DNA from 3 places in the Bacillus cereus group sp. BfR-BA-01316 genome. Region 1 is predicted to be linked to each of the others. Evidence: predicted binding sites of a transcription regulator. Region 1 holds the regulator's gene; each other region holds the start of a gene.

Region 1 (3,286 bases):
CATCATTGTAAACCGTGCCTACTTAGAACCGAAACCGCAGCACTATAATTACGATATGTGGGAAGGGATTTCATACGTATTAAACATTTCAAAACCAATTGGCGAAAGAGTTACTTTTTTAGAATATGATGGACTGCCTATCAACACGAAGCAAGAATACGATGTCGTTATGAATAATTATCGCGCAAGTGGTGGCGGAAACTTCCTTATGTATCAAAATAAGCCCGTTATAAAAGACATACCAATAGATATGTCTGAACTTATCACTAACTATATATTGAAGCATAAAACGATAGAAGCAACAATAAATCATAACTGGAAAGTTATTAAATAGCGAATCTGTCTATTAATATCAAAAAAAGATGGGCTATGCCCATCTTTTAATTTAATTTTGCATTATCTTGCTTTTTTAAAGCTTTTAATTTCGCCGGTGTAACATCCGTTCCTTCTTCGTTAACGACTTTAATTCCTTTTAATTCGTTTAACATATTTTGACGAAATCCTTTTAAATATTGTTCACGTAGCGATTGGCGCTCACGTTGTTCTTCTTCAGTTAAGCCTTCAGCTTTTGCTTTTTTCGCTAAGAAGTTAATGCGTTCAATGAGTTCGTGACTTGGCATCTCGAATCCCCCTTCTACTCAAAACTGATTATTATCATACAATAGTTAGTCCTCTTTATCAAGCAATTGCTTTGTATATTCTACATACCTTCGATGTACAGTTGCTTTTGAAACATCATGACCAAAACCACGAAGTGTTGCTGCAATTTCTTCAAAAGTTAATTCATTCCGGCGTAAACGTACAATTTCCTCAATTGGCACTTCTTTTTTCTCACGTCCTATACTTAAATGACGATTTTTCAAATTATTCTCTGGACGAAATCCTTTCTCTACCGCCCTTTGCATGCCACGTTTAATTTTTAAATTGTGGATCTTTCTTTGATACTCTTCAACAATCCCAATTATATTTAGCACCATCGAATCAGAATCTGAAAGCTGTAATTCACCACTATGCGTGTGCGTATAAACTTTTATCCCCTCTTTATGTAAACAATGCATTAATGCGATCTTTGCATTTCCTCTACCAAGACGCGTTTCATCTTGTATAAGTAGTACATCAACTTGTTCATCTCGAATTGTATCTAGCACTTCTAATATGCCATCACGTTCAATTGTATAACCGCTAGCCTGCTCCTCAATTACCTTTGTAACATCCATTTGATAGCGCTCAGCTAAATGCAATAATTCATCTTTTTGACGCAATAATGATGTTTCCTGTTCTTCTTTTGTTGTGCTCACACGTGCATAAATAATTGCATTCATTTTGAACCCTTCTTTCTCACTATATTTTCCTTATAGTGTATCATAAATTCGCCTTTCGTTCGAACTTATGTTTGTAGAATGTTTTTTCGCATGTTATACTTAATAATAAGAAAAATGAAAGAAAACGAGGTGTTAGAAAACATGGAAAAGTTAACGAAACGCCAGCAAGACATTCTCGACTTTATTAAGCTAAAAGTACAAGAAAAAGGATATCCACCTTCCGTACGTGAAATCGGTCAAGCAGTCGGCCTCGCTTCTAGTTCTACAGTGCACGGACATTTATCACGACTAGAAGAAAAAGGATATATTCGACGCGATCCAACAAAACCACGCGCAATTGAAATTTTAGGTAGCAACCGAATGGAAACAGAAACACAATCTGTTATTCAAGTTCCAATCGTCGGAAAAGTTACTGCCGGTTTACCGATTACAGCAGTCGAAAGTGTAGAAGATCACTTCCCACTTCCAGCTAGTATCGTTGCTGGAGCAGATCAAGTGTTTATGTTACGCATTTCTGGAGATAGCATGATTGAAGCTGGTATCTTTGATGGTGATTTAGTTGTTGTTCGCCAACAGCAGTCTGCATACAACGGTGAAATTGTAGTTGCTTTAACAGAAGATAACGAAGCAACTGTTAAACGTTTCTATAAAGAAAAAGATCATTTCCGTCTACAACCGGAAAACTCTTCACTAGAACCTATCATTTTAAAACAAGTGTCAGTTATCGGAAAAGTAATTGGTGTATATCGTGATTTACATTAAAAATAATAAAAAGAAGATAATACCCTTATTTATATAGGGTATTATCTTCTTTTTATATTTTGATAGATTTCCGTTCATTCAAAAGACTTCATTTCATTAATTATTAACGCGTTTCAATAGTAACATCTCCAGCAGCAGTTTTACCGCTAATCTTTTTACTACCATTACCAATCGTTATATTTTTATTTTCTTCATTAAAAATTGTCACGTCTCCAGCAGCGGTTTGCCCAGTTATAACTGCATCTTGTGGTTTTTCCAATAAAGTAATATCTACATCTCCAGCAGTTGAACTTGCCTCTAAATCATATTTAGAATCATGATCAATAATATCTATATCCCCACTAGCCGTTTTTGCTGTTACTTTCCCTATTACTTTTTTAAAATTCACCTCACCAGCTTTTGTAGAACCCTCTACACTCTTTGCTGTTACATGTTTCAAATCCACTTCTCCGGCGAGTGTTTCAACACTTACGCGGTCACTTTTCACATTACTTATTTCTATTTGTCCAGCGGATGAATTTACTTTTATCTCTTGATAAGAACGTTCAGGTACTAATATAGTCAATGTAGGCGTTTGAAATCCGAAATTGTAAAATGAAAAATCAAATGAAACACCTTTTTCTATTTCCCCTATGACTTTTAATGTGTCACCATCTTCAGCAATACGAATCTCCTGTTTACTTACGTCTCCTGTTTGCTTTACATAAAAAGAGGAATCAGGAGATTTTTGGACAACAATATCTCCAGCATCTAACTTAACTTCTACATTTTTTAGCGTTTCGTTTTTAATAACTTCTTCCTTATTTCCTTTCTCTACAGTTTCTACTGCTTTTTTATATGTTTGTGAAATCCCTATTACTCCAATAATGATACAAGCGATAGCTACTAATAATATTTTTTTCATCATCTACTCCCCTTTTATCATTTTGAAGTTCCATACTACATAGCGTACACATAATCTTTTAAACCACTTCGTACTATAATAAGCTACAATACATAACAATAAACCTACTCCAACAAACGTTATACTAACGAAAAGATCCAACCATATAAAAGTACCCATAAATACTTTTAAAATAACGAAAAATGGTGTCACTACACTAGCAATACCACCGACCCAAAAGGAAAATATAAAAGCTATAATTGCAATTAATGGGCCTAACACAATAATAAAATTAAACAAACTAAGTCCAACCGCTGCC
Region 2 (3,286 bases), on a different contig from region 1:
TGAGCTCTTCTGGTAAATGAAAATCAAACAGATTAATATCCATAACTGTATCCACCTATTTCTTATTTGAATCGATTTATTATATACATAATAAAAGATAATGCAATACTTAACACAATACAGGTAATGATAGGAAAATAAAAGGTAACGTTTCCTTTTTTCACAAAAATATCGCCTGGAAGCCTTCCAATGAACTTCCAAGCTAATCCAACAACAATGAGTAAAATACCCGCTGTAATAAGCAGCTTTGGCATCTCCGTCATACTTTTGGCATCTCCATTCCGAAATGCTCATATGCGAGCGGTGTTACGATCCGGCCTCTTGGCGTTCTTTGTAAAAAGCCAATTTGTAATAAATACGGCTCATACACATCTTCAATCGTATGCGATTCTTCTCCAATCGTTGCTGAAACGGTTTCTAATCCAACTGGACCACCGCGGAACTTTTCAATAATACCAAGCAGTAATTTATGATCGATATGATCAAGTCCTAATTTATCTACTTGTAATAGTTCTAACGCCATTTGTGTAATTTCCATCGCAATCGTTCCGTCACTGCGAACTTGCGCGAAGTCACGTACACGTCGTAATAGACGATTCGCAATACGAGGTGTACCACGGGCACGTCTTGCAATTTCTAATGCAGCTAACGAATCTATTTCAACTTCAAACACTTCCGCTGTACGTTCTACAATCGCAGAAAGCTGATCTACTGTATAGTACTCTAATCGTGAAAGTACACCAAAACGGTCACGAAGTGGTGCTGATAATGCACCTGCACGCGTCGTTGCCCCAACTAGCGTAAATGGAGGTAAGTCTAGACGTACAGAGCGAGCTGACGGTCCTTTCCCAATAACGATATCAAGGCAAAAGTCTTCCATCGCTGGGTATAACACTTCTTCAATAGATCTATGCAAACGATGAATTTCATCAATAAATAATACATCCCCAGGCTGAAGTGCTGTTAATACAGCCGCTAAATCTCCTGGTCTTTCAATTGCGGGACCTGACGTTGTTCGAATGTTAACACCCATTTCATTGGCAATAATATTCGCAAGCGTCGTTTTACCAAGTCCAGGTGGTCCATATAAAAGTACGTGATCTAACGTTTCTTCACGCATTTTCGCCGCTTCAATAAACACTTCTAAATTATGTTTCGCTTTATCTTGGCCAATATACTGACGGAGCGTCTGTGGCCGTAATGAATACTCTAAATCCGCATCTTCGTATCCAGATTCCCCTGAAAGGAGACGTTCGTCCATTATACTCACCTCTTACCATTTAGTAACAGACTAAGTGCCTTTTTAATATACTGATCCGTTGTAAGTGATTCTTTTAATAATTCTGGTACAACGCGAGAAACTTCTCTCTCCGCGTAACCAAGTGCTCTTAGTGCTTCAAGCGCCTCATCAAGCTCAGTTGATGAACCTTTCTTCTGATCAAAACTTTCGACATCTGAGAATAGATCAACAAATGCATCTGGTACGACATCTGCCAGTTTTCCTTTTAAGTCTAAAATCATTTGGCGTGCCGTTTTCTTTCCGACACCTGGGAATTTCACTAAAAACTTCTCATCTTCATGTTCAATCGCTTGAACAACCTGTCCTGTTTGACCAGAAGCTAAAATTGCAAGAGCGCCTTTCGGTCCAATGCCCGATACACCTAACAATTTTGTAAATAATGAACGCTCTTCACGTGTTTTAAATCCGTAAAGTGCCATAATATCTTCTCTCACATAATGATATGTATAGACACGAATTTCTTGCTTACTTCTTTGAAATACATACGGATTTGGTGTGAAAATTTGATAACCAATTCCATTATGATCAATTACGACATATTCCGGTCCTACATACTCCACGTAACCTGTAACATATTCAAACAAAATACGATCTCTCCCTCTCAAATCATGTATTCCATTTTAACATATTTAACAAGAGAAAAGCGAGACTACCCCAACAAACGTTCCCTATTTGGAATTTCCGTTTTTTTCTATTGACATAAAGACAGAAAGAACATTACTATACAGAAGTCGATAATGATTATCAATACTAATTAAAGGGGTTACATCGGGATGAAACGCAAATTATCTATTTTATTTACTATCATGCTAGTTGTTCTTTCTATTGTTGGCTGTTCTTCTCAAAAAGAAGAATCAAAAACAAAAGAACAACCGAAAACGAAAGTTGTAAAACACGCTAAAGGGGAAGCAACAATTCCAGTTAATCCAAAGAGAATTGTTGACTTATCTGGATCAACAGAGGAATTATTAATCCTTGGACATAAACCTGTTGGCACAGCAAACACATATAAAGATAAAATCCAAAATCACTTAACAGACAAGCTAGACGGAGTAAAAGCAGTCGGCTGGTACTGGGCACCTAAAGTTGACCTAGAGGCTGTTACTGCTTTAAAACCAGACTTAATTATTTTAAACAATCGTCAATTGAAAATTTATGATCAACTAGAAAAAGTTGCACCGACAGTTGTTCTAGAAACAAATCTAGAAGACTGGCGCGGTAAGTTTAAAGAAGTAGGTAAACTATTTGACGAAGAAAAGAAAGCAGACAAATGGATTGCAGACTACGATAAAAAAGCAGATTCTTTATCTAAAAAAATTATAGAGAAAACAAAAGATGAGAACTTTATGTTCGTTGCAGTTACACCACAAAACTTCCGTGTATACGGTAGCTTCGGATACGGTGACATCATCTTTAACGACTTAAAACTTCCAGCAACAAAAGGTACAGATTTAAAACAAACGATGGCACAAGTATCACTAGAAGGGCTTGTTGCATTCCAGCCTGATCAAATGTTCATTGTAAACTTCGGCGGCGAAGCTGATAAAGCGTACGAAGACTATAAGAACAGCGCTGTTTGGAAAGATAATAAAGCAGTAAAAAACAATCACGTATATGAAGTATCAAACGAAGTCTTCAATACGAAAGCATTCAATCCAATCGGAAAAGACATGCTAATTGATGAAATCGCAAAACAAATTTTAGCTAAGAATAAATAAGAAAAAAAGCAGCTCACCCTGAGCTGCTTTTTTTCTTATTTTGCACTGCGTACTGCTTCATTTTTTCGATTGTCTTTACAAAACCTTCTTTTGATTTTATGCGAATACCACGTTTCAATTTCGCACGCTCATAACTTTCAAGCTTTTTCATATCAATTTGAAAGAAGGAATGGATCGCGTTATCACTTTTCGGTACCCCTTTGAAAATTTGCAATATCCCTTCCTCTGAAACACCAAAATAACCGCTCGTTTTCAGTAAAGGAGAAAT
Region 3 (3,286 bases), on a different contig from region 1:
AATATTCGGAAGATAGTGGTTCAAAGGAACAGGGCGGAGAAATAGCTGGTTTTGCCCCTGGTCAAACTGTGAAAGAATTTGAGGAAGCTGCATATAAATTAGATGCAGGACAAGTAAGTGAGCCAATAAAAACATCATATGGTTATCATATAATAAAAGTGACGGATAAAAAAGAATTGAAACCATTTGATGAAGTGAAAGATACGATTCGAAAAGATTTAGAACAACAAAGACTACAAGATACGACAGGTAAATGGAAACAACAAGTAATCAATGATCTATTGAAAGAAGCGGATATTAAAGTAACAGATAATGAATTTAAAGATACATTTAAATTCTTAGATGAGAAGTAAGGTTTAGAAGAAAAACAGAGATTTAGCATAGTGCTATATTTCTGTTTTTTAATTTTCAATAGAAAAGGGAACTCATATAGAGTTCCCTTTTCTCGTTAGTGTGTGAGTTATAAATAGATAGTAAGACAATACAATATTACATTTAAATATTAAGAATTACAATAGAAAATTTTGGTGTAAATAAAAAGGAATAAGCAATTACTTCGCAAAATGTTGAAATGATAATGTTGTAGTTAATTAATTTTGTTAAATATAAACTAAATATATTTTCTTAGAAATTGAATAGAGGACATAATTTAAAGAATGGTAGTAATTGTCGATATGTATGAAACTTATGAGGAATGAATTGTTTTACATCATAAGTTTCTAAAGCTTTGTGAGTTCGTTCATAATAAAAGTATATGCTTTTGTTGAAGGATGGTTAATGAGATGTAGCTGAAATTTGTATTCCAGAAAGAACGTTAGTTAGGATAGAAAAGTAAAATTAGAAATATAATTAGTTCAATAAAAGCGACTTCACATTAGGTGGAGTCGCTTTTATTGTTGCTGCACGTATTCTATGATGTGATAGGAAGTGCAAAGAAATTTGATTAATAAAAGGAAGTAATCAATGAGTATGAATAAATTTCATAGATTAAAGTTGCATTTTGTTTGAAAAATTTACATGTTGCACTTTCGAAAGAACGTTCGTTTGTGTATAATTAGAACAAATGTTCTTTTAGGGTGGAGATTTCTACAAATGCATAAATAGTTTTGAATTAGAAAGCTACGCTACATATAAATAAGAGATGGATAAAGTGTATTTAGAAGTAAAGTTTCTGTTTTTATGAATAGATAGATGTAGAAAATTGAGGAGTAAAGAAAATGAATTATGTAAAGATACAGGAAAAAGGAAGAGAGTGGGTTCCGTTTACAGTAATGTCGGAACAATTATTAAGTATGAGAAAAATTATTGGAGAAAAATTAAAAGTCCAAAGACCACTAATAACGAATGAAGCGAAAGAAAGTATTTCTGACAAATTGTTAACTTCATTATTTTCTGAAGAAGAGATGTTAGTGACATATTTTGAAGAAGGGTACATACTTACAAGTTATATGACAGTGGTTCATATAAATCCAATTCAGCAGAATGTGGTTTGTACAGATGCGTTTTATAAAACGTATGTATTTTCTATTTTGGATATAATTGATGTAACATGAAAGAAGCTGGATTTTGAAATTTAGCTTCTTTAATTTATCCAGCTATTTGCGGGCAATTAGATTTACACCTCAAAATTCGGCTGTGAGTCAGGCTACCTGTAAAAGCCTAATTTTTTTGAAGAGGTGAAGAACTAAATGAAAAAGCAGCTAGATGCAAGCTAGCTGCTTAGTCCCAGGGAAAGGGAGAAAAAGATTGGCACTCAAAAAATCGACGATAGCTGTGTATCAGCCTGAGTATAGTATAGACAAATTTTAAAATGTTATACAAAAATGATTACAGATCTGGTTAGGCCGTACCAACTTGGTTTTGATCTGCTAGATCAGAATCAAATGTATTAGTCGCGCTAACCCCACTAAAAGTGTTCACTACGAAACCAACGTTAGATGCGCCAGAGCCGTTATAAGCTTTCGTATTCTCTTTTGGAGAAACGTTGTAGAAATCACCTAAGTTAAAAGATCCGTTACTATTTTGTACAACTAAATTCCCAACAACTGAGGGCATAATTTTCACCTGCTTTATAAGTAATTGTTTGCATTACTATATGAAGGTACAGTCTAATTGGTTCATTTGACAAATATTCCGGAATAGAAAAATGTTTGAAGCTTTGTTTAATCAATCGAGCAAAAAGTATGTTAAAATTAACGAAGAGTTGAATTTTAAAAAGAACAAATTTGAATAATTAATATATACGGAATTAAAGGAAGCAAAATGTAATGGATAATGTTATAAAAACAGTGGATTTAACAGATGCAGAATCAAGTAAACTTGTTGCTTTTATTTATAGTAATGATGTTACATTGATCGAAAAAGCATTTTGTCCTAATGAAATAAAATTAAAGTTTAATGAAATAGCAATTTTATCGGCAATTAAAACAGCATATATTACGAAAGTATCTATAAGGAAAGAACTTGAAGCGATTTTTCACGATACAGGCGTTTTATTAGTAAAGCAAAATGTTGAAAGGAATAGTATTCAATCTATAACAATGCATTTTGAGCAATTTAAAAAGTTGCAAAATGAGATTGAGAATCTAAATAAAAGTATACTATAAGACTAGGTGGAAATTCTTTGATAGAGGTGGGCTCTGTTAAGTTGCAAAAGTGGATTGAAAAGTATTTGGATAAATCGAACCATAAACATAAATATACTTTCATTAAGGTGTAATCTATATTTATCGATGTGAGAAATGTAGGGAAGAGAAGATACAATTTAAAAATAATAACGATACAAACAAAAAGAGTAACTATGATAGTTACTCTTTTTGTTTGTAATATGTAATATCAAAAATACTTCTAAAGTATGAAATGAATTGATACTTAAGTGAGAAGTTGAATAAGAATAAAAAGAGTAATATTAATGGAAAGGAGGAGATGAAGTTGGAGCGAAACGACATTGGGAAACTTGTAATTATTACTGGAGTAACGCAAGGGTTAGGACGTGCAATGGTTGATAGGTTTCATGAATTGGGATGGAACATAGCAGGGTGTGGACGCTCAAAAAATAAAATTGAAGAGCTTAATAAATATTACGGTGCTTCACATGATTTTCAAATAATTGATGTTTCAAATCATCACCAAGTTAGTAAATGGGCAAGTCGTATTATTAATAGGTATAGGGCTCCCGATATGTTAATAAATAATGCATCGATTGTTAATCAAAATGCACCGCTATGGAAAGTTACCGCTCAAGAATTTGAAAGTGTAATGAGTGTAAATGTGAACGGGGTAGTAA

The links. The regulator LexA, encoded in region 1, represses DNA repair genes until DNA is damaged. The targets are predictions, from matches to a motif close to CGAACATATGTTCG.
Positions count from the first base shown of each region.
Region 2: a site for LexA is predicted at 1,955-1,968, ahead of ruvA (Holliday junction DNA helicase RuvA). Genes of this name have one in related genera too.
Region 3: a site for LexA is predicted at 1,030-1,043, ahead of MR071_RS13945 (YolD-like family protein). Genes of this name have one in related genera too.

Region 1 covers NZ_JAKUGX010000034.1:37,415-40,700, reverse strand. The annotation lists gene MR071_RS21065 (bifunctional metallophosphatase/5'-nucleotidase) at 1-334, shown strand, start outside; gene MR071_RS21060 (DUF896 domain-containing protein) at 381-620, opposite strand; gene MR071_RS21055 (YneB family resolvase-like protein) at 666-1,322, opposite strand; gene lexA (transcriptional repressor LexA) at 1,464-2,084, shown strand; gene MR071_RS21045 (DUF4097 family beta strand repeat-containing protein) at 2,188-2,991, opposite strand; gene MR071_RS21040 (DUF1700 domain-containing protein) at 2,992-3,286, opposite strand, start outside.
Region 2 covers NZ_JAKUGX010000002.1:265,652-268,937, forward strand. The annotation lists gene queA (tRNA preQ1(34) S-adenosylmethionine ribosyltransferase-isomerase QueA) at 1-43, opposite strand, end outside; gene MR071_RS03075 (DUF2905 domain-containing protein) at 63-263, opposite strand; gene ruvB (Holliday junction branch migration DNA helicase RuvB) at 260-1,261, opposite strand; gene ruvA (Holliday junction DNA helicase RuvA) at 1,267-1,884, opposite strand; gene MR071_RS03090 (iron-hydroxamate ABC transporter substrate-binding protein) at 2,074-3,018, shown strand; gene MR071_RS03095 (BofC C-terminal domain-containing protein) at 3,032-3,286, opposite strand, start outside.
Region 3 covers NZ_JAKUGX010000016.1:41,640-44,925, forward strand. The annotation lists gene MR071_RS13940 (peptidylprolyl isomerase PrsA) at 1-353, shown strand, start outside; gene MR071_RS13945 (YolD-like family protein) at 1,218-1,553, shown strand; gene gerPF (spore germination protein GerPF) at 1,840-2,055, opposite strand; gene MR071_RS13955 (hypothetical protein) at 2,268-2,606, shown strand; gene MR071_RS13960 (SDR family oxidoreductase) at 2,932-3,286, shown strand, end outside.